Regions from separate parts of the Pseudomonas sp. AN-1 genome, predicted to be linked through region 1. Evidence: predicted binding sites of a transcription regulator. Region 1 holds the regulator's gene; the other holds the start of a gene.
The links. Region 1 encodes sigma-54, which starts transcription at its own class of promoters, with help from an activator protein. Its sites were predicted from a motif close to ANTGGCATNNANNTTGCTNT; they were not measured.
Positions count from the first base shown of each region.

Region 1 (10,791 bases):
ACCCACCTGGGCTGCCGGGTGTACGGCAACAGCCACGGCTTCGTCGGCGGCTACGCCTCCAGCCGGCACAGCCTGAGCTGCGTGATGATCGCCGAGGGCGAAGGGCAGATGCAGCGCGACTACTGGTACGACGTCAGCCGCATCGGCAGCGAGCTGGCCAGTGCCGAGTCGATCGGCCGGCGCGCCGCCGAGCGCGCGGTGGCGCGCCTGGGCGCGCGGCCGGTGCCGACCTGCGAGGTGCCGGTGCTGTTCGCCGCCGAACTGGCCACCGGGCTGTTCGGCCACTTCCTCGCGGCGATCTCCGGCGGCAGCCTGTACCGCAAGGCCTCCTTCCTCGAGGGCGCGCTGGGCCAGACGCTGTTCCCCGACTGGCTGAGCCTCGACGAGCGTCCGCACCTGTCGCGCGGCATGGGCAGCGCCAGCTTCGACGGCGACGGCCTGGCCACCTATGCCAAGCCCTTCGTCGAAGGCGGCAAGCTGGTCTCCTATGCCCTCGGCACCTATTCCGGACGCAAGCTGGGCATGCCGAGCACCGCCAACGCCGGCGGCGTACACAACCTGTTCGTCAGCCACGGCAGCGAGGATCAGGCGGCGCTGATCCGCCGCATGGATCGCGGCCTGCTGGTCACCGAGCTGATGGGGCAGGGCCTCAACCTGGTCACCGGCGACTACTCGCGCGGTGCGGCGGGCTTCTGGGTGGAGAACGGGGTGATCCAGTTCCCGGTGCAGGAGGTGACCGTCGCCGGCAACCTGCGCGACATGTTCAGGGGCATCGTGGCGGTGGGCAGCGACCTGGAGACGCGCGGCAACGTGCGCAGCGGCTCGGTGCTGATCGAGAAGATGACGGTGGGTGGCAGCTGAGGTCGCTGCGGGGGAGGGCAGGAGGTTTCCTGCCCGTTCCTCGGGGGGGCGGAGCTATTCGCCTTCGTCGAAGTAGTTGTTGATCAGTTCGAGCAGGGCCTGCAGGGCTTCCTGCTCCTGCTCTCCCTCGGTACGCAGGTGGATCGGGGTGCCCTTGCCGGCGGCCAGCATCATCACCGACATGATGCTCTTGCCGTCCACCAGGCTGTCCGCCGAGCGACCGACCCGCACCTGGCAGGGGAAGCGCCCGGCCACGCCGACGAACTTGGCGGCGGCGCGGGCATGCAGGCCGAGCTTGTTGATGATGGTGACGTCGCAGGCTGGCATCGGGCGGGAAGTGTCCTGGTTACTTGAGGTCGCGGTGACGGATCTGCAGGTTGCCCAGGCTGTCGCGCAGCGCGGCGCCCAGGCGCTCGGCGAGGTACACCGAGCGGTGGTGGCCGCCGGTGCAGCCGATGGCCACGGTGACGTAGGCGCGGTTGCTGGCGGCGAAGCGCGGCAGCCACTTGCTGAGGTAGGCGAGCAGGTCCTGGTACATCTCCTCGACGTCCGGCTGGGCGTCCAGGTAGTCGCGCACCACCGCCTCGAGGCCGCTGTACTCGCGCAGGTCCGGCTTCCAGTAGGGATTGGGCAGGCAGCGCACGTCGAACACCAGGTCGGCGTCCACCGGCATGCCGCGCTTGAAGCCGAACGACTCGATCAGGAAGGCGGTGCCCGGCTGCGGCTTGTCCAGCAGGCGCAGCTTGAGGGTATCGCTGAGCTGGTAGAGGTTGAGGTTGGCGGTGTCGATCTTCAGGTCGGCCAGGTCGGCGATCGGCGCCAGCAGCTGGCGTTCGTCATCGATCGCCTCGCTCAGCGAGCGCTCATCGCTGGTCAGCGGGTGGCGCCGGCGGGTTTCCGAGAAGCGCTTGAGCAGGGTGGCGTTGTCGGCGTCCAGGTACAGCACGTCGCACTGGATGTTGCGCTGGCGCAGCTGGTCGAGCAGCTCGGGGAAACGGCGGAGCTGGCTGGGCAGGTTGCGTGCGTCGATGGACACCGCGACCTTGGGCTGCAGCAGTTCGGTCTGCAGCAGGGCGCGCTCGCCGAGGTCGGGCAGCAGGCTGGCGGGCAGGTTGTCGATGCAGTAGAAGCCGTTGTCCTCAAGTACGGCCAGGGCGGTGCTCTTGCCCGAGCCGGAGCGGCCGCTGACGATCACCAGGCGCATGGCTCAGCGTCCGTCCACGGTATCGAGCACCACCTGGTAGAGGTCGAATCCATCCCTGGCCTGGCGCAGGCGCTCTCGCACGTCGGCACGGTCGAGCAGGCCGGCGATCTGGCGCAGCAGCTCGAGGTGTTCCTCGGTGGCGGTTTCCGGCACCAAGAGGACGAACAGCAGGTCCACCGGCGCGCCGTCGAGGGCGTCGAAGTCTACCGGGGCATCCAGGCGCAGCAGGGCGCTGACCGGCACCGAGCAGCCGGCCAGGCGGCAGTGGGGGATGGCGATGCCATTGCCGAAGCCGGTGGAGCCGAGCTTCTCGCGGGCCACCAGGCTTTCGAAGATGTCATGTGCGTCGAGCCCGGGAATGTCCCGGGCTACGAGGTTGGCGATCTGCTCGAGAACGCGCTTCTTGCTGCCTCCCGGCACGTTCACCTGGGAACGGCCGGGGGTCAGGATGTGCTCTAGTCGAATCATCGGGGAATGATCAGCGGGCAGCGGCGCCCTGTTCGCGTTCGATCTGTTTTTCCTTGTGCTTGATCAGCTGGCGGTCCAGCTTGTCGGCCAGCAGGTCGATGGCGGCGTACATGTCCTCGTGCTCGGCGTTGGCGACCACTTCGCCGCCGGCAATATGCAGGGTCGCTTCGATCTTCTGCTTCAGTTTCTCCACCTGCATGATCACCTGGACGTTGGTGATCTTGTCGAAATGGCGCGCCAGGCGCTCGAATTTCTCGTTGACGTAGTCACGCAGAGTGTCGGTCACTTCCAGGTGTTGGCCACTGATATTGACTTGCATACCGCTTCTCCTTATTACCTACGTTGCTGGCGGGATATTCCCCGCCACCTGAATTCTGCTGCTCGAACGCTACACCAGTCGCTTGCGCTCGCTGGAGGGTGCAATGCCGAGGGACTCCCGGTATTTGGCGATGGTCCGGCGGGCCACTTGAATCCCCTGCTCTTCCAGTAAACCAGCGATCTTGCTGTCACTCAATGGCTTTTTCGGGTTTTCCGCCGCCACCAGTTTCTTGATGATGGCGCGGATCGCCGTCGACGAGCATTCGCCGCCCTCGGCGGTGCTGACGTGGCTGGAGAAAAAGTACTTGAGTTCGTAGATGCCGCGCGGGGTGTGCATGTACTTCTGCGTGGTGACCCGCGAGATGGTCGACTCGTGCATGCCCACCGCCTCGGCGATGTCGTGCAGCACCAGCGGCTTCATCGCCTCCTCGCCGTACTCGAGAAAGCCGCGCTGCTGCTCGACGATCTGGGTGGCGACCTTCATCAGCGTCTCGTTGCGGCTGAGCAGGCTCTTGATGAACCAGCGCGCTTCCTGCAGCTGGTTGCGCATGTAGGTGTTGTCGGCGCTGGAGTCGGCGCGGCGTACCAGGCCGGCATAGTGCGGGTTGACCCGCAGGCGCGGCATGGCGTCGGGGTTGAGCTCGACCAGCCAGCGCTCGTTGTCCTTGCGCACGATCACGTCGGGGACCACGTACTCGGCCTCGCCGGCCTCGATCTGTGCGCCGGGACGCGGGTTGAGGCGCTGGATCAGCTCGACCACCTGGCGCAGCTCGTCCTCCTTCAGGCGCAGGCGCCGCATCAGCTGGGCGTAGTCGCGGCTGCCGAGCAGGTCGAGGTGGTCGCGGGCGACGCGGCGCGCCTCGTCCAGCCAGGGGGTGTCGGCTGGCAGCTGCTTCAGCTGCAGCAGCAGGCACTCGCTGAGGTCGCGTGCGCCGATGCCCAGTGGCTCGAACTGCTGCACGCGGTGCAGGACCATTTCCACCTCGTCCAGCTCGATGCCCAGTTCAGGGTCGAGGGAGTCGAGGATCTCCTCGAGGCTTTCCTCGAGATAGCCGTCGTTGTTGATGGCGTCGATGATCGACATGGCGATCAGCCGGTCGCTGTCGCTCATCGGCGCCAGGTTGAGCTGCCAGAGCAGGTGGCTGTGCAGGCTCTCGCCGGAGGAGGTGCGGGCGGTGAAGTCCCACTCGTCGTCCTCGCTGCTCGGCAGGCTGCTGGCGCTGGTCTGGTAGATGTCCTCCCAGGCGGTATCCACCGGCAGCTCGCTGGGGATGCGCTCCTCCCACTGGCCCTCGTCGAGACTGTCGGGGTCGCGCTCGGTGGTGGCGACCGTGCTGTCGTGGCTGGCGCCGGAGGAGGGGCCTTCGCTCTCCGCCAGCGGGTCGCTGCTGTCGAAGTCGTCGCCGTCTTCCTGTCGCTCGAGCATCGGGTTGGAGTCGAGGGCTTCCTGGATTTCCTGCTGCAGGTCGAGGGTCGACAGCTGGAGCAGACGAATGGCTTGTTGCAGCTGCGGTGTCATCGTCAGCTGCTGGCCCATCTTGAGGACTAGCGAGTGTTTCATGGCTTGGGAGTTGGCACCTTGGGTCTGCCAGCGCCTGCGCGCTGTCCACTGCTGGGCGCCGGGGCGCCGCGGTTAGCAAATTATATGCCCGATATTTGCGGCTTTGCCTAGGCTTGACAGTCGCCCGAAAAGGCGCAGTCGGGTGGGGGCGCCCGGCAGAGGGCGGGCGCGGACGGGGTGCGCTGCCGGCGGCCTACAGGCGGAACTCGTGGCCCAGGTAGACGTCCTTGACCAGCTGGTTGGCGAGGATGCTCTCGGCATCGCCTTCGGCGATCAGCTGGCCGGCATTGACGATGTAGGCGGTCTCGCAGATGTCCAGGGTCTCGCGCACGTTGTGATCGGTGATCAGCACGCCGATGCCGCGTTCCTTGAGGTGGTGGATGATCTGCTTGATGTCGCCCACCGAGATCGGGTCGACCCCGGCGAAGGGTTCGTCGAGGAGGATGAACTTGGGATCGCTGGCCAGGGCGCGGGCGATCTCCACCCGGCGGCGTTCGCCGCCGGACAGGCTCATGCCCAGGCTGTCGCGGATGTGGCTGATGTGGAACTCCTGCAGCAGGCTTTCCAGCGCCTCGCGCCGTGCGGCGCGGTCGAGGTCCTTGCGCGTCTCGAGGATGGCCATGATGTTGTCGGCCACCGTCAGCTTGCGGAAGATCGACGCCTCCTGCGGCAGGTAGCCGATGCCGGCGCGGGCGCGGCCGTGCATCGGCAGGTGGGTGACGTCCTGCTCGTCGATCAGCACGCGACCCTGGTCGGCATGCACCAGGCCGACGATCATGTAGAAGCAGGTGGTCTTGCCGGCGCCGTTGGGGCCGAGCAGGCCGACGATCTGCCCGCTGTCGATCGACAGGCTGACGTCGCGCACCACGGCGCGTCCCTTGTAGCTCTTGGCCAGGTGCTGGGCGATCAGGGTGCTCATGGGGTGTTCTGCTCCGGCTCGGCCTTCTTGCGCGGCTGGATGACCATGTCGATGCGCGCGCGCGGCGTGGTCACCTTGCTGCCGGTGGCGCGCCCGGCGTTGACGATCTGGCGCTGGGTGTCGTAGACGATCTTCTCGCCTTCGAAGGTGTTGCCTTCCTGGACCACCTTGGCCTGGTCGATCAGCACGATGCGCTCGTTGGCGGCGAAGTACTGGATGGTCAGGCCGTAGGCCTTGACCAGCGGCTTGTCGGCGGCCGGCTGCTGCTCGTAGTAGGCCGGCTTGCCGGTCGCGGTGAACACCTCGATGTCGCCGCTCTTGTCCTGGGTGATGGTCACGGTGTCGCCGGTGATCTTCAGGCTGCCCTGGGTGATCACCACGCCGCCGCGGTACACGGCGACGCCCTGGGCGTCGTCCAGCTCGGCGCTGTCGGCCTGCACGCGGATCGGCTGGTTGCGGTCGCTCGGCAGGGACCAGGCCGGCGCGCCGGCCAGCAGGATGCCCAGACCGAAGAGGAGGGGAAGGGGGTTAGCGAACCTCATGCTGTCCTCGCACATTGGATTTCAGGAGCATCCGGCTTTCGTTGAGATAGGCCTGCAGGCCGGAGGCGGTGGTCACGCCGTTGGCGGCCTCGATACGCACCGGCTGGGACGTCTCGGCGTACTCCCGCTCGGGAAACACGCTCAGACGGGATGTGGTGAGCAGGATGGGGCGGCCCTTGGCGTCGCTGCGCTCCACGCGCACGCCGTCGAGCAGGTCGACCTGCACGCCGCCGGGCGACACCTCGCCGCGCTCGCTCAGCACGTGCCAGGGGTAGGCGCTGCCGCGGTACAGGCGCAGTTCCGGGCGGGTCAGGCGGGTGACGTCGCTGCTCTGCAGGTGTTCCAGGTGCTCGGCGCTCAGGCGGTAGTGCAGGGCGCCGTCGGCCTGGAACTGCACGCTGCGGGCGTTCTCCGCATAGAAGTCGATGGCGTCCTCGGCCGGCGCCGAGACGCTGCGGGTCATGAAGCTTTCCGGGCGGATGTTCCAGTAGCCGATGGCCGCCAGCAGGGTGGCCAGCAGGGCGAACGGCAGGAAGGTGCGCAGGGTGGGATTCATCGGGGATCCGTCACAGGTAGGCGGCCTGGGCCGCCTCCAGCGTGCCCTGGGCGCGCATGATCAGTTCGCAGAACTCGCGGGCGGCGCCTTCGCCGCCGCGGGCCTGGGTCACCGCCGCCGCATGCTGGCGGACGAAGGCGTCGGCGCTGGCCACCGCCATGCCGAGGCCGACCCGGCGGATCACCGGCAGGTCGGGCAGGTCGTCGCCCAGATAGGCGACCTGCTCGTATGAGAGTCCCAGTTCGGCCAGCAGTTCATCGAGTACCACCAGCTTGTCCTCGCGGCCCTGCACCAGGTGCTGAATGCCGAGGTTCTTCGCCCGCCGCTCGACCACCGGAGCGCTGCGGCCGCTGATGATCGCGGTGCGCACCCCGGAGTTGATCAGCATCTTGATGCCGTGGCCGTCGAGGGTGTTGAAGGTCTTGAACTCGCCGCCCTCGGGCAGGAAGTACAGCTTGCCGTCGGTCAGCACGCCGTCGACGTCGAAGATCGCCAGGCGGATGGCGCGGGCGCGTTGCAGCAGTTCGTCGTTCATCACATCACTCCGGCGCGCAGCAGGTCGTGCATGTTCAGGGCGCCGACGGCGCGCTGGTCCGCGTCCACCGCCACCAGGGCGCTGATGCGGTTGTCCTCCATGATCTTCAGCGCCTCGGCGGCGAGCATGTCCGGGCGCACGGTCTTGCCGCCGGCGGTCATCAGTTCGTCGATCGACGCCTGGCGCACGTCGACGCCGCGGTCCAGGGCGCGGCGCAGGTCGCCGTCGGTGAAGATCCCGGCCAGGCGGCCGTCGGGCTCGGTGATCACGGTCATGCCCAGGCCCTTGCGGGTCATCTCCAGCAGTGCCTCGCGCAGCGGCGTGCCGCGCGGCACGCAGGGCAGGCGCTCGCCGTCGTGCATGATGTTCTCCACCTTGAGCAGCAGGCGGCGGCCCAGGGCGCCCCCCGGATGGGAGAAGGCGAAGTCCTCGGCGGTGAAGCCGCGCGCTTCCAGCAGGGCGATGGCCAGGGCGTCGCCGAGCACCAGCGAGACGGTGGTCGAGGAGGTCGGCGCCAGGTTCAGCGGGCAGGCCTCCTGGGCCACGCCGGCATCCAGGTTGACCGCCGCGGCCTGGGCCAGCGGCGAGTCGGGGTTGCCGGTCATGCTGATCAGGGTGATGCCCAGGCGCTTGATCAGCGGCAGCAGGGTGACGATCTCGGCGGTGCTGCCCGAGTTGGACAGCGCCAGCACCACGTCGTCGCGGGTGATCATGCCCATGTCGCCGTGGCTGGCCTCGGCGGGGTGGACGAAGAAGGCGGTGGTGCCGGTGCTGGCCAGGGTCGCGGCGATCTTGCGGCCGATGTGGCCGGACTTGCCCATGCCGACCACCACCACGCGGCCCTTGCAGGCCAGCAGCAGTTCGCAGGCGCGCACGAAGTCGCCGTTGATCCGCGCAAGCAGGTCGTTCACGGCGTCCAGTTCCATACGGATGGTGCGCTGGGCGGATTGGATGAAGGACGGCGTCTGGGTCATGGGCGCAGGCACGGTTGGCTGATCAAGCGAACGATTATACCGACAAACCGGCGACCGCTCATCATCTGCCGTTGCCTCGGCGGCGCGGTGCTTGGGCGCGTCCGGCCGGCGGTGTATAGTGCGCGCCTATTCGGCCAGCGGCTGCCGGATGTCCCTGCCTAGGGTTCGGGCGTCTGCACGGAAGGCCGGCACGCAAGGAGTTCCGATGACTAGCGACAACGCGTATGCCGTCGAGCTGAAGGGGGTGACCTTCAGGCGCGGCACGCGCACCATCTTCGATAATGTGAACCTGAGCATCCCGCGCGGCAAGGTCACCGGCATCATGGGCCCCTCCGGCTGCGGCAAGACCACCCTGCTGCGCCTGATCGGCGCCCAGCTGCGCCCGGCCAGCGGCCAGGTGATCGTCAACGGCCACAATCTGCCGCAGCTGTCGCGCCGCGAACTGTTCGACATGCGCAAGCAGATGGGCGTGCTGTTCCAGAGCGGCGCGCTGTTCACCGATCTCGACGTGTTCGAGAACGTCGCCTTCCCGCTGCGCGTGCACACCCGCCTCCCCGAGGAGATGATCCGCGACATCGTGCTGATGAAGCTGCAGGCGGTCGGCCTGCGCGGCGCCATCGAACTGATGCCCGACGAGCTGTCCGGCGGCATGAAGCGCCGCGTGGCGCTGGCGCGGGCGATCGCCCTGGACCCGCAGATCCTCATGTACGACGAGCCCTTCGTCGGCCAGGATCCCATCGCCATGGGGGTGCTGGTGCGCCTGATCCGCCAGCTCAACGATGCCCTCGGGCTGACCAGTATCGTGGTGTCCCACGACCTGGCCGAGACCGCCAGCATCGCCGACTACCTGTACGTGGTCGGCGACAGCCAGGTGCTCGGCCAGGGCACTCCGGCCGAACTCATGGAGTCCGATAACCCGCGCATCCGCCAGTTCATGCAGGGCATCGCCGACGGGCCGGTACCCTTCCACTATCCCGCGGCCGACTACCGCCGCGACCTGCTGGGAGAGCCCTGATGCGCAGGACTCCGTTGATCGAGCGCGTGCGCCTGCTCGGTCGCTCCGGCCTCGACGTGCTCGAGGCCCTCGGCCGCTCGACCCTGTTCCTCGGCCATGCCCTGTTCGGCCGCAACGGCGCCGGCAGTTTCCTGCAGCTGCTGGTCAAGCAGCTGTATGCGGTCGGCGTGCTGTCGCTGGCGATCATCATCGTCTCCGGCATCTTCATCGGCATGGTGCTGGCCCTGCAGGGCTACAACATCCTGGTGGACTTCGCCTCCGAGGAGGCGGTCGGCCAGATGGTCGCCCTGACCCTGCTGCGCGAGCTGGGCCCGGTGGTCACCGCGCTGCTGTTCGCCGGGCGTGCCGGCTCGGCGCTGACCGCCGAAATCGGCAACATGAAGTCCACCGAGCAGCTGTCCAGCCTGGAGATGATCGGCGTCGACCCGCTCAAGTACATCATCGCCCCGCGCCTGTGGGCCGGCTTCATCTCCATGCCGCTGCTCTCGGCGATCTTCACCGTGGTCGGCATCTGGGGTGGGGCGATGGTCGCGGTGGACTGGCTCGGCGTCTACGAGGGCTCCTACTGGGGCAACATGCAGCGCAGCGTGGAGCTCCAGGGCGACGTGCTCAACGGCGTGATCAAGAGCCTGGTGTTCGCCGTGGTGGTGACCTGGATCGCGGTGTTCCAGGGCTACGACTGCGAGCCGACCTCCGAGGGCATCAGTCGCGCCACCACCCGCACCGTGGTCTACGCCTCGCTGGCCGTGCTCGGCCTCGACTTCATCCTTACCGCTCTGATGTTTGGAGACTTCTGATGCAATCCCGCTCCCTGGAAATCGGCGTCGGCCTGTTCCTCCTCGCCGGCCTGCTGGCCCTGCTGCTGCTGGCCCTGCGCGTCAGCGGTCTGACCATCGGCTCGGCGCAGGACACCTACCGCGTCTACGCCTACTTCGACAACACCGCCGGGGTCAGCCCGCGCGCCAAGGTGACCATGGCCGGGGTGACCATCGGCAAGGTGGTGGCCGTCGATCTCGACCACGACAGCTTCATGGGGCGTGTGACCATGGAACTCGACGGGCGCGTCAACAATCTACCTACCGATTCCACCGCGTCGATCCTCACCGCCGGGCTGCTCGGCGAGAAGTACATCGGCATCAGCATCGGTGGCGAGGAGCAGGTGCTGGCCGACGGCGGGGTGATCCGCGATACCCAGTCGGCCCTGGTGCTGGAGGATCTGATCGGCAAGTTCCTGCTCAACTCCGTCAACAAAGAACCCGCCAAGCAATAAAGGACATCCGTCATGCTCAAGATCCTGCGACGCAGCCTGCTGGTGCTGCTGGCCTGCCTGCCCTTCGCCGGCCATGCCGCCGCCACTCCGCAACAGGTGGTGCAGGCCACCACGGACAAGGTGCTGGGCGAGCTGAACAGCAAGCGCGAGCAGTTCAGGCAGGACCCGGAGGCCTTCTACCAGGCCCTCGATGGCATTCTCGGCCCGGTGGTCGACTTCGACGGCTTCGCCCGCGGGGTGATGACCGTGCGCTACAGCCGCCAGGCCTCGCCGCAGCAGATGCAGGCCTTCGTCGACAACTTCAAGCGCAGCCTGGTGAAGTTCTACGGCGGCGCCCTGCTCGAGTACGACAACCAGGAGATCCGCATGCTGCCGGCGGTGGCGTCCCGCGAGCCGGGGCGCGCCTCGGTGAACATGGAGGTGGTCGGTCGCACGGGCGCCATCTACCCGGTGACCTACACCCTGGAGCAGAAGGACGGCGCCTGGAAGGTGCGCAACGTGATCATCAACGGCATCAACATCGGCAAGCTGTTCCGCGACCAGTTCGCCGAGTCGATGCGCAGCAACG
Region 1 covers NZ_CP139195.1:4,133,479-4,144,269, forward strand. The annotation lists gene pmbA (metalloprotease PmbA) at 1-861, shown strand, start outside; gene SK095_RS19360 (HPr family phosphocarrier protein) at 916-1,188, opposite strand; gene rapZ (RNase adapter RapZ) at 1,208-2,065, opposite strand; gene ptsN (PTS IIA-like nitrogen regulatory protein PtsN) at 2,069-2,533, opposite strand; gene hpf (ribosome hibernation-promoting factor, HPF/YfiA family) at 2,544-2,852, opposite strand; gene SK095_RS19380 (RNA polymerase factor sigma-54) at 2,922-4,412, opposite strand; gene lptB (LPS export ABC transporter ATP-binding protein) at 4,606-5,331, opposite strand; gene lptA (lipopolysaccharide transport periplasmic protein LptA) at 5,328-5,873, opposite strand; gene lptC (LPS export ABC transporter periplasmic protein LptC) at 5,860-6,429, opposite strand; gene SK095_RS19400 (HAD family hydrolase) at 6,440-6,964, opposite strand; gene SK095_RS19405 (KpsF/GutQ family sugar-phosphate isomerase) at 6,964-7,938, opposite strand; gene SK095_RS19410 (ATP-binding cassette domain-containing protein) at 8,144-8,953, shown strand; gene mlaE (lipid asymmetry maintenance ABC transporter permease subunit MlaE) at 8,953-9,750, shown strand; gene mlaD (outer membrane lipid asymmetry maintenance protein MlaD) at 9,750-10,223, shown strand; gene SK095_RS19425 (phospholipid-binding protein MlaC) at 10,236-10,791, shown strand, end outside.

Region 2 (10,791 bases), 300 kb from region 1:
TGCTTCGCCCTCAACGCCCTGTCGTTCCTCGCCCTGCTGGCCGGCCTGCTGCTGATCCGCATCGATGCGCCGCCGCGCGCCAAGGGCTCGACCGGCGCGGTGTTCCGCGAGGGCCTGGCCTACGTGTGGGGCAACCAGCCGATCCGCCTGCTGATCCTCAGCCTGGCGATGGTCAACCTCACCGCCTCCAGCTACGCGGTGCTGCTGCCGGTGTTCGCCCGCGACATCTTCGCCGGCGACGCGCAGACCCTCGGCTGGCTGTGGGGTGCTGCCGGCTGCGGCGCCTTCCTCTCCACCCTGTTCCTCGCCACCCGCCAGGCGCTGCCGGGCCTGGTGCGCATCGTGCTGGTCGGCGCGGTGCTCAGCGGCCTGGCCCTGCTGGCCTTCGCCGCCAGCCACCTGGTACCGCTGGCGCTGCTGGCCATGGCGGTGCTCGGCTTCGCCATCTCGGTGGGCAACGTCGGCATCAACATGCTGCTGCAGAGCCTGGCGCCGGAGCAGTTGCGCGGCCGCGTGGTGTCCTTCTTCACCTCCATCCGCTTCGGCTTCGACGCCATCGGCGGCCTGCTCGCCGGCCTGCTGGCCGCGCGCATCGGCGCGCCGCTGACCCTGGCGCTGGAAGGGGTGGTACTGCTGGTGTTCTGCGTCTGGCTGCTGGCGCAGCGCCGGGTGCTGCGTGAACAGGTGCGCGACGACCTGCAGGAGCAGGCCGCGCGCTGATCGGATCGGGGGGTGCTTCCCGTGTCGGCGCAGGAGACAGGTGCGGTTGCCCCGCCCGCTCTTCCTGCCAATCTTCGCCCCGGCTGGGCCTTGCGCCCGCCGGGGCTTTTTTGGTTCATCGCATTTTCCCGGGGAAGGCGGCCTTGATTTTCAGGAAGAAGTAATCGGCGTCCCTGAAGCCATAGGCCATGCGCTTGATCACCTTGATCCGGTTGTTCACCCCCTCCAGCAGGCTGGTGTGCATGTGGAATCGTGCACTGGCGAGGATGCCCCGGGCATAGCGCTGGAGGTTGCGGGCAAAGCGTTGTAGCGGCGCCAAGCCGCTCTCCCGGACATGCCTCAGCCAGGTTCGCCAGCGCCGCCAGCCCTCCCGCACGCTGGGTGCGTACCAGACCTCCTTCAACGCATCCTTGAGCACATAGACCGTGGCCAGTGGCTGGTTGGCTGCCAACAACTCCTGCAGTCGAACGGCATGATCCTCCTTCAGGTTCTCCCGGTTGCGCAGCAGCAGCCAACGGCTCTGCTTGACCACTTGGCGAGCGGGCTTGTCATGGCGCAGGGCATTGGCCTGGTCTACCCGGATGCGGTCGATCACGTCACGTCCGTAGCGGGCGACCACATGGAACAAGTCGTACACAACCTCGGCCTGAGGGCAGTGCTGTTTCACTTCCAGGTCGAAGGCCGTATTCATGTCCATCGCCACAGCCTCGATCTGCTGGCAGCGCTCACCGAGTTGCTCGAAGAACGGGCGTATGGCCTTGCGGCTGTTACCCAGGCCAACCCACAGAACGCGGGTACGCTCGGCATCCATGATCACCGTCGCGTAACGATGGCCTTTGTGCAGGGCGAACTCGTCCATCACCAGACGGCGCACATCGCCCGGCTCGAAGGTGCCGAATGCGGCCTGGAGACGCCGCTTGTCCAGCGTCTTGATGGTGTGCCAGTGCAGCCCGGTGAGCTGGCTGACATGGCTGATGGGCATGAACCGCAGCAGGGTTTCGACCCAGGAACACAGCCGGCGGGTCAGCCGCGAGGCCGGGGCCAACCAGGAAATGTGCTCGGTAACTCGCCCACACGTCAGGCAGTCCACTCGGCGTATGGGGAGTCGCAACTGGACGCGCTGATCGAACAGATCCCGGTCGCGAACGAGGCGAATGCGTCGGTCATGGATCAGGGGGCTGGGCTGCTGACAGCGACCACAGCGTGGAAGGTCGGCCGCTCGGGGTTCGAGGGTCAGCGTGAGGTTTTTTTCGACGGAATGGCTGCAGGCTACAACGTCGTAGCCTGGCCAGAAAGCAGCAAGATCAATAGGATGCACGGTGACAGCAGGGGGCAGGCGTTGGTGTGTTTGGCGACTGCCAATTTACCTGCTTCCCTGTCTGTCAATCCGCTCTTCCCCACGATCCCGCGAAGAACCCTTTTTTTGCCTGGCTAGAGGCTCTCGTCCTCGTCGCTGCCTTCCACCGCCATGTTCAGTTCCTTGATCTTGCGGGTCAGGGTGTTGCGCCCCCAGCCGAGCAGCTGGGCGGCGTCGCGGCGGCGGCCGGCGGTGTGCTTGAGGGCGCTCTCGATCATCACCCGCTCGAAGGCCGGCAGGGCGCTGCCGAGTAGGTCGGTCTGGCCGCGGGTCAGCGCCTGTTCGGCCCACAGGCGCAGCGCCTGCTCCCAGTTGCCGCCGGCCGGAGCCTCCTGCGGCTGCTGCAGCAGCTCCGGCGGCAGGTCGTCGATGTGCACCTCGCGCCCGGAGGCCATCACCGTGATCCAGCGGCAGGTGTTCTCCAGCTGGCGCACGTTGCCCGGCCAGGGCAGGTTCTGCAGGTATTCCTCGGTCTGCGGCTTGAGCAGCTTGGGTTCGACCGCCAGCTCCTGGGCGGCGCGGGCGAGGAAGTGGCGGGCCAGCGCCGGGATGTCCTCGCGGCGGTCGGCCAGGCGCGGGATGTGGATGCGGATCACGTTGAGGCGGTGGAACAGGTCCTCGCGGAACTTGCCGGCGCGCACCAGGTTCTCGAGGTTCTGGTGGGTGGCGGCGATGATGCGCACGTTGACCTTGACCGGGGTGTGGCCGCCGACCCGGTAGAACTCGCCGTCGGCCAGCACGCGCAGCAGGCGGGTCTGGGTGTCGGCCGGCATGTCGCCGATCTCGTCGAGGAACAGGGTGCCGCCGTCGGCCTGCTCGAAGCGGCCGCGGCGCTGCGCGGCGGCGCCGGTGAAGGCGCCCTTCTCGTGGCCGAACAGCTCGGATTCCATCAGGTCCTTGGGGATCGCCGCCATGTTCAGGGCAATGAACGGCGCGTTGGCGCGCGGGCTGTGGCGGTGCAGGGCGTGCGCCACCAGCTCCTTGCCGGTGCCCGACTCGCCGTTGATCAGCACGGTGATGTTGGAGTGGCTCAGCCGGCCGATGGCGCGGAACACCTCCTGCATCGCCGCCGCTTCGCCGATGATCTCCGGCGTGGCGGCCTGCTCGTCGGGGGTGGCCAGCGCCTGCTGCTCGCGGGCGTGCAGGGTGGCGCGCTTGACCAGCGACACCGCCTCGTCGACGTCGAACGGCTTGGGCAGGTACTCGAAGGCGCCGCCCTGGTAGGAGGCCACCGCGCTCTCCAGGTCGGAGTGGGCGGTCATGATGATCACCGGCAGGCGCGGGTACAGCTCGCGGATGCGCGCCAGCAGGTCGAGGCCGCTGGCGCCCGGCATGCGGATGTCGGAGACGATCACGCTGGGCTGCTCGAGGCCCAGGCGGTTGAGCAGGCTGTCGGCGCTGTCGAAGCTCTGGCTGGGCAGGCCGGCCTGCTGCAGGGCCTTTTCCAGCACCCAGCGGATCGAGCGGTCGTCGTCGACGATCCAGACGGTATCCGGTCGGTTCATGGGGTTGGTGCTCCTTGTTCAAGCGGCAGAAACAGCGCGAAGACCGTGCGCCCGGGCTGGCTTTCGCACTCGATCAGGCCCTGGTGCTGGTTGAGGATGTTCTGCGCGATGGCCAGGCCGAGGCCGGTGCCGTCGGCACGCCCGCTGACCATGGGATAGAAGAGGGTGTCCTGCAGCGCCGGGTCGATGCCCGGGCCGTTGTCGATCACCTCGATGCGGCACACCAGGCGATGGCGCTGGTGGCCGATGGTGAACTGGCGCAGGGTGCGGGTGCGCAGCAGGATGCGTCCCGGCGGGTGCGGCTGCTTCTGCCCGGCGATCGCCTGCATGGCGTTGCGCACCACGTTGAGCACCGCCTGGATCAGCTGCTCGCGGTCGGCGAGCAGCTCGGGGATGCTCGGGTCGTAGTCGCGCTCCAGGCTCAGCTTGCCCTGGGTCTCGGCCTTGACCAGGCTGCATACCCGCTCCAGCACCTCGTGGATGTTGGTCGGTGCCAGCTGCGGCAGCTTGTTGGAGCCGAGCATGCGGTCCACCAGGTTCCGCAGGCGGTCGGCCTCGGCGATGATCACGTCGGTGTAGTCCCTGAGGCCGGCGTCCGGCAGCTCGCGGGCCAGCAGCTGCGCGGCGCCGCGGATGCCGCCCAGCGGGTTCTTGATCTCGTGGGCCAGGCCGCGCACCAGCAGGCGGGTGGTCTCCTGCTTGGCCAGCTGTGCCTCCTCCTTGGTGATGCGCAGCAGGCGGTCGCGCGGGTGCAGCTCGAGCAGCAGCAGGAAGCTGCTCAGGCCGGGGATCGGCGTGGCCGCGTAGTCCACCGCCAGCTGCTGGCCGGCGGCGGTGATCAGCTGCGCCTCGCGCTTGGTGAACGGGTGGCCGCTGGCCACCGCCTGGCGCAGGGCCGGCAGGCCGTCGGGACTCTCGTTGCACAGCTCGCTGATGAACAGCCCCTGGCTGCGCTGGCCGCTGACACCCAGCAGCATCTCGGCGGCCGGGTTCATGTACTCCAGGCGCAGCTCGGCGTTGAGCAGGATCACCGCGGTGGTCAGGTTGTCGAGCAGCAGGCGCTGCAGTGAGTCGTAGGCCATGGCTAGCATGCGCTCCTGTGGGTGCAGCGTATTTGCAAGAAGTGCGCCAGCGACATGAGGGTGCAGCTCCGGGCAGCCGTCTGCCGCCTTTTTGTGCATGGCCGCGCGGGCTGCGCCGATGGCGCGCGGATGGCGCAGAGCCCGTGGCACAGGGCCTGCGCCCCGCCAGGGGCGGGCACCGGCAGGGTGCGCAGCGGCCGCCTGCGGGGCGCCGCAGGCGGCGAGCCGGGCGTGATTCGTGGCTCAGTATAGGTCGCGGGAGCATTGCGCGCACCAAAGTGGTGCGCGCGTGCTCAGGGGAGGGGCACGCCGAGGAAGCGGCGCGGCTCGGCCGGCTTGTCGGCCAGCGGGCATTCCGGGCGCACGCCATAGTCGCCCTTCTGGCAGGGGTTGACCCGGCGCTTGTCGGCCAGGGTGGTGCGCCTGAGGTGGAACGGCTGGCTGGGCGTGCGCTCGACGATGCGCCCCTCGGCGTCGACGATCTCGGCGGCCAGCTGGTGGGTGCCGCGGTCGAGGTTGTCGAGGGTGAACACCGGGCTGCGCGCCGGCGCGCCGTGCACCCGGCCGTCGAGCAGCAGGCGGTAGCGGTGTCCCGCGAGCAGGCCGGGGTCGCTCTCCAGAGTGACCAGCAGGTTGCCGTCGTTGTCGCGGATGGTGGCGTCCGGCTCGGGCAGGGTGATGCGCAGCAGCTGGTAGGCCGGCAGCAGGGCGGCGGGCAGCGCCGGCGGCGCGGCGGGCGGCGGCGCCGGCAGGCTGGCGCTGTTGGCCGGCGCCAGCTCGACGCGCTGGGCGTTGGCGCTGCGCGGCTTGTCGGTGAACACCCGATTGCCGTCGGCGTCGAGGTAGGTGTACACGCCGGCGAAGGCCGGCAGGCTGGTCAGCAGCAGGAGGCAGAGCAGGGCGCGCATTGGGTCAGTTCTGTGGCTTCGGTTGCGGGCGGGGCAGGGCCGGGCTGCCGATATGCACGCGCTGCACGGTGAAGGTCACGCTGGCGCTGCGCTGCAGCGGCTCGCCGTCGCGCAGGATCTCCGCCTGCAGGCTGTGGCTGCCGCGGTCGAGGCTCTCGAAGTGGAACTGGGTCTGCCGGCCGGGGGGGCTCACCGGCTGGCCATCCAGCAGTAGCTGCAGCAGGTCGCCGTCCTGCAGGCCCGGCTCCAGGCTGACGCCGACGCTGAAGGTGCCAGCATTGGCGCGCAGGGTGGCGTCCTGGTCGGGCACTCCGGTGATTTCCACGCGGCGGTAGCTCGCGGCCTGAGCGGCGGCGGGCGCGGCGGCCGGTGTGGCCGGTGCGGGGGCGGCCACGGTGTTGGTCGGGCCGAGCTGCACGCTCTCGCTGGCCACGCCCTCGGGCGGCTGGTTGGTGTAGACCGGATTGCCGCGGTCGTCGATGTAGCGGTAGATCTCGGCGCTGGCCGGCAGGGCCAGGGCGAGCAGCAGGCAGGCGCAGAGCGGGCGCATGGGCGGATCCTTGCGAAGAGGATGGCGGTGCAGCAAGCCTTGCACCGCTGCGAGGCACTGGCAAGCGTCGTCGTCCCGGGCTGTGCGGGGCGGCGCAATCCGCTGCGCTTGCCGACAGGAAAAGCACAAAGGCCTCCCGAAGGAGGCCTTTGCGACATCACCGATCAGCGATCAGCAGCTGTAGTACAGGTCGTACTCCAGCGGGTGCACGAAGGTGCGCACCTTGATTTCCTCGGCGGACTTCAGCTCGATGAAGGAGTCCAGGAAGTCCTTGGTGAACACGCCGCCCTTGAGCAGGAACTCGTGGTCGGCTTCCAGGGCCTCCAGGGCCTCCTTCAGGCTGCCGCACACCTGCGGGATGTTGGCGGCTTCTTCCGGCGGCAGGTCGTAGAGGTTCTTGTCGGCGGCATCGCCCGGGTGGATCTTGTTCTGGATGCCGTCCAGGCCGGCCATCAGCAGGGCGGCGAAGGCCAGGTACGGGTTGGCCGACGGATCCGGGAAGCGCGCCTCGATGCGGCGGCCCTTCGGGCTGGCGACGTACGGGATGCGGATGGAGGCGGAGCGGTTGCGGGCCGAGTAGGCCAGCATCACCGGAGCCTCGAAGCCCGGGACCAGACGCTTGTAGGAGTTGGTCGACGGGTTGGTCAGGGCGTTCAGCGCCTTGCCGTGCTTGATGATGCCGCCGATGAAGTACAGGGCGGTATCGGACAGGCCGGCATAGCCTTCGCCGGCGAAGGTGTTCTTGCCGTCTTTGGCGATGGACATGTGCACGTGCATGCCCGAGCCGTTGTCGCCGTACAGGGGCTTGGGCATGAAGGTCACGGTCTTGCCGTAGGCGGCGGCGACGTTCTGCACGCAGTACTTCAGGGTCTGCACTTCGTCGGCCTTGGCGACCAGGGTGTTGAACTTCACACCGATCTCGTTCTGGGCGCCGGCCACTTCGTGGTGGTGCACCTCGACGATCTGGCCCATCTCTTCCAGGGCGTTGCACATGGCGGTACGGATCTCGTGATCCGGATCGGCCGGCGGGGTCGGCAGGTAGCCGCCCTTGACCGCGATGCGGTGGCCGTTGTTGCCCTGGCCGCCGTTCATGTCGGCGTCGCTGCTCCAGGCAGCCTGCTCGGAGAAGATCTTGAACATGGAGCCGGACATGTCCGACTTGTACTTCACGGAGTCGAAGATGAAGAATTCCGGCTCCGGACCGGCGAACACGGTGTCACCGATACCGGTGGTCTTCAGGTATTCCTCGGCGCGCTTGGCGATGGCGCGCGGGTCGCGCTCGTAGCCCTGCATGGTGGACGGCTCGATCACGTCGCAGACCAGGATCAGGGTCGGCTCTTCAGTGAACGGGTCCATCACCGCGGTGCTGTCGTCCGGCAGCAGGATCATGTCGGAGGCTTCGATGCCCTTCCAGCCTTCGATGGAGGAGCCGTCGAACATCTTGCCCACGTCGAAGAAGTCTTCGTCGGCGTCACGCGCCGGCATGGTGATGTGGTGCTGGCGGCCTTTCGGGTCGGTGAAACGGAGATCGATCCACTTCGCGTTGTGTTCTTGAATCAGTTGCAGCGCCTTCGACATGCTGTCCTCCAGGGGGTACACACGGGCGGTGGGGCGCCCGAGATTCGTTTTTCATCGGGCCTCGGCCCGCCGGAAAATGTCCGGATTTCAAAAGCAAGGAGCGTGCCAGTGCTCGGAAATGGGCATGAGCCGCGGAAAATGCGGCTTTTCCGGGCGTCGCCCGCGATGCGCGCTAGGATCGTGCACCACGGGGGTGCTTTCAAGTGTTGCACTGATTCATTTTGGTGCAATTTGCCGTCGCGCGGATTTCTGCTCAAAGCTTGAGCAATTTCCGCTATAATCCGCGCCCCTCTTTTCGCTGCTCCTGCCTTCGCGCCGTTCGCCCATGAAACTGATCGTCAAACCCTTCGCGGAAATCACCATCAAGAGCCGGCCGGTGCGCAAGCAGTTCATCCGCCAGCTCGGCAAGAACATCCGCACCGTGCTCAGGGATCTCGATCCGGCGCTGCAGACCGAGGGCGAATGGGACAACGTCGAGGTGCAGACCCAGGTCAGCGACCCGCAGGTGCTGCGCGAGATGCTCGAGCGCCTGCGCTGCACGCCGGGCATCGCCCACTTCCTCGAGGTGCACGAGTACCCGCTGGGCGACTTCGACGACGTCACCGAGAAGTGCAAGCTGCATTTTGGTGCGAAGCTTTCCGGCAAGATCTTCGCGGTGCGCTGCAAGCGCTCCGGCAACACCCACGACTTCTCCTCGGTCGACCTGGCCGCCCACGTCGGCAGCCGCCTGCGCCGCGAGTGCTCTGCCTCCGGCATCGACCTCAAGCATCCCGAGGTCGAGGTGCGCTTCGAGGCGCGCTACGACCGCCTGCTGGTCGAGCACGCCCGCCACGAAGGCCTCGGCGGCTATCCGCTGGGCTCCATCGAGCAGACCCTGGTGCTGATGTCCGGCGGCTTTGACTCCACCGTGGCGGCCTACCAGATGATGCGTCGCGGCCTGCTCACCCACTTCTGCTTCTTCAACCTCGGCGGCCGCGCCCATGAGCTGGGGGTGATGGAAGTCGCCCACTACCTGTGGGAGAAGTTCGGCCGCTCGCACCGCGTGCTGTTCATCAGCGTGCCGTTCGAGGAAGTGGTCGGCGAGATCCTCGGCAAGGTCGACAACAGCCAGATGGGCGTGGTGCTCAAGCGCATGATGCTGCGCGCCGCGTCGCGCATCGCCGACGAGCTGCACATCGACGCGCTGGTCACCGGCGAGGCGATCTCCCAGGTGTCCAGCCAGACCCTGCCCAACCTGTCGGTGATCGACGCGGTGACCGACACCCTGGTACTGCGCCCGCTGATCGCCGCGCACAAGCAGGACATCATCGACACCGCCACGCGCATCGGCACCGCCGAGTTCGCCAAGAACATGCCCGAGTACTGCGGGGTCATCTCGGTCAACCCGACCACCCGCGCCAAGCGCTACCGCGTCGAGCATGAGGAGGCGCAGTTCGACATGGCCATCCTCGAGCGCGCCCTGGAGCGCGCGCGCAAGGTGACCATCGACAACCTGATCGACGAGCTGGGTCAGGACCTGCAGGTCGAGGAGGTGCGCGAGGCGCTGCCCGGGCAGATCGTCCTCGACATCCGCCACCCCGACGCCGCCGAGGACGAGCCGCTGCTGCTGCCCGGCATCGAGGTGCAGACCCTGCCGTTCTACGCGATCAACAACCGTTTCAAGGAACTGGATGCCAACCGCCAGTACCTCCTGTACTGCGACCGTGGCGTGATGAGCCGCCTGCATGCCCACCACCTGCTCAGCGAGGGGCATGCCAATGTGCGCGTTTATCGTCCGGCCTAGGCAGCCGGGCCTGCTGGGGGGCAGCATCCGCCACCGCCCCCCCGATTGGCGCTGCCCGCGTTAATCAAGCTGTCGCCGGCAGGCGGGAACAATCCCGTCCGGCATCCGAATCCAAGCGTTACCTATCGAGAAGACACCCCAGTGATCGAACAACTGCGCAACATCGCCATCATCGCCCACGTCGACCATGGCAAGACCACCCTCGTCGACAAGCTGCTCAAGCTCTCCGGCACCCTCGACCGCAAGGAAGCCGAGAACGAGCGCGTGATGGACTCCAACGACCAGGAAAAGGAACGCGGCATCACCATCCTGGCCAAGAACACCGCCATCAAGTGGAACGGCTACAACATCAACATCGTCGACACCCCCGGCCACGCCGACTTCGGCGGTGAGGTCGAGCGCGTGATGAGCATGGTCGACTCCGTGCTGCTGGTGGTCGACGCCCAGGACGGCCCGATGCCGCAGACCCGCTTCGTGACCCAGAAGGCCTTCAAGGCCGGCCTGCGTCCGATCGTCGTGGTCAACAAGATCGACCGCCCGGGCGCGCGTCCGGACTGGGTCATCGACCAGATCTTCGACCTGTTCGACAACCTCGGCGCCACCGACGAGCAGCTGGACTTCCCGATCGTCTACGCCAGCGCCCTGAACGGCATCGCCGGCATGGACCACGAGGCCATGGACGACAACATGGACGCGCTGTTCCAGGCGATCATCGACCACGTGCCGGCCCCGGTGGTGGACGTCGAAGGCCCGTTCCAGATGCAGATCTCCCAGCTGGACTACAACAGCTTCCTCGGCGTCATCGGCATCGGCCGCATCGCCCGCGGCAAGGTGCGCACCAACACCCCGGTGACCGCCATCGGCGCCGACGGCAAGAAGCGCAACGGCCGCATCCTGAAGGTCATGGGCCACTCCGGCCTGCAGCGCGTCGAGGTCGAGGAAGCCACCGCCGGCGACATCGTCTGCGTCTCCGGCATGGACGAGCTGTTCATCTCCGACACCCTGTGCGACCAGAACAACGTCGAGGCGCTGCCGCCGCTGACCGTCGACCAGCCGACCGTGAGCATGACCTTCCAGGTCAACGACTCGCCGTTCGCCGGCAAGGAAGGCAAGTTCGTCACCAGCCGTAACATCAAGGACCGTCTGGAGAAGGAACTGCTGCACAACGTGGCGCTGCGCGTCGAGCAGGGCGAGTCCCCGGAGAAGTTCAAGGTTTCCGGTCGTGGCGAGCTGCACCTGTCGGTGCTGATCGAAACCATGCGTCGTGAAGGCTTCGAGCTGGCCGTGGGCCGCCCGGAAGTGGTGATC
Region 2 covers NZ_CP139195.1:3,830,964-3,841,754, forward strand. The annotation lists gene SK095_RS18050 (MFS transporter) at 1-720, shown strand, start outside; gene SK095_RS18055 (ISL3 family transposase) at 836-2,038, opposite strand; gene ntrC (nitrogen regulation protein NR(I)) at 2,152-3,582, opposite strand; gene glnL (nitrogen regulation protein NR(II)) at 3,579-4,664, opposite strand; gene SK095_RS18070 (DUF4124 domain-containing protein) at 4,958-5,572, opposite strand; gene SK095_RS18075 (DUF4124 domain-containing protein) at 5,577-6,122, opposite strand; gene glnA (type I glutamate--ammonia ligase) at 6,294-7,700, opposite strand; gene thiI (tRNA uracil 4-sulfurtransferase ThiI) at 8,026-9,483, shown strand; gene typA (translational GTPase TypA) at 9,625-10,791, shown strand, end outside.
Region 2: glnA (type I glutamate--ammonia ligase) is a predicted target of sigma-54. The motif match lies at 7,791-7,810, and genes of this name have one in related genera.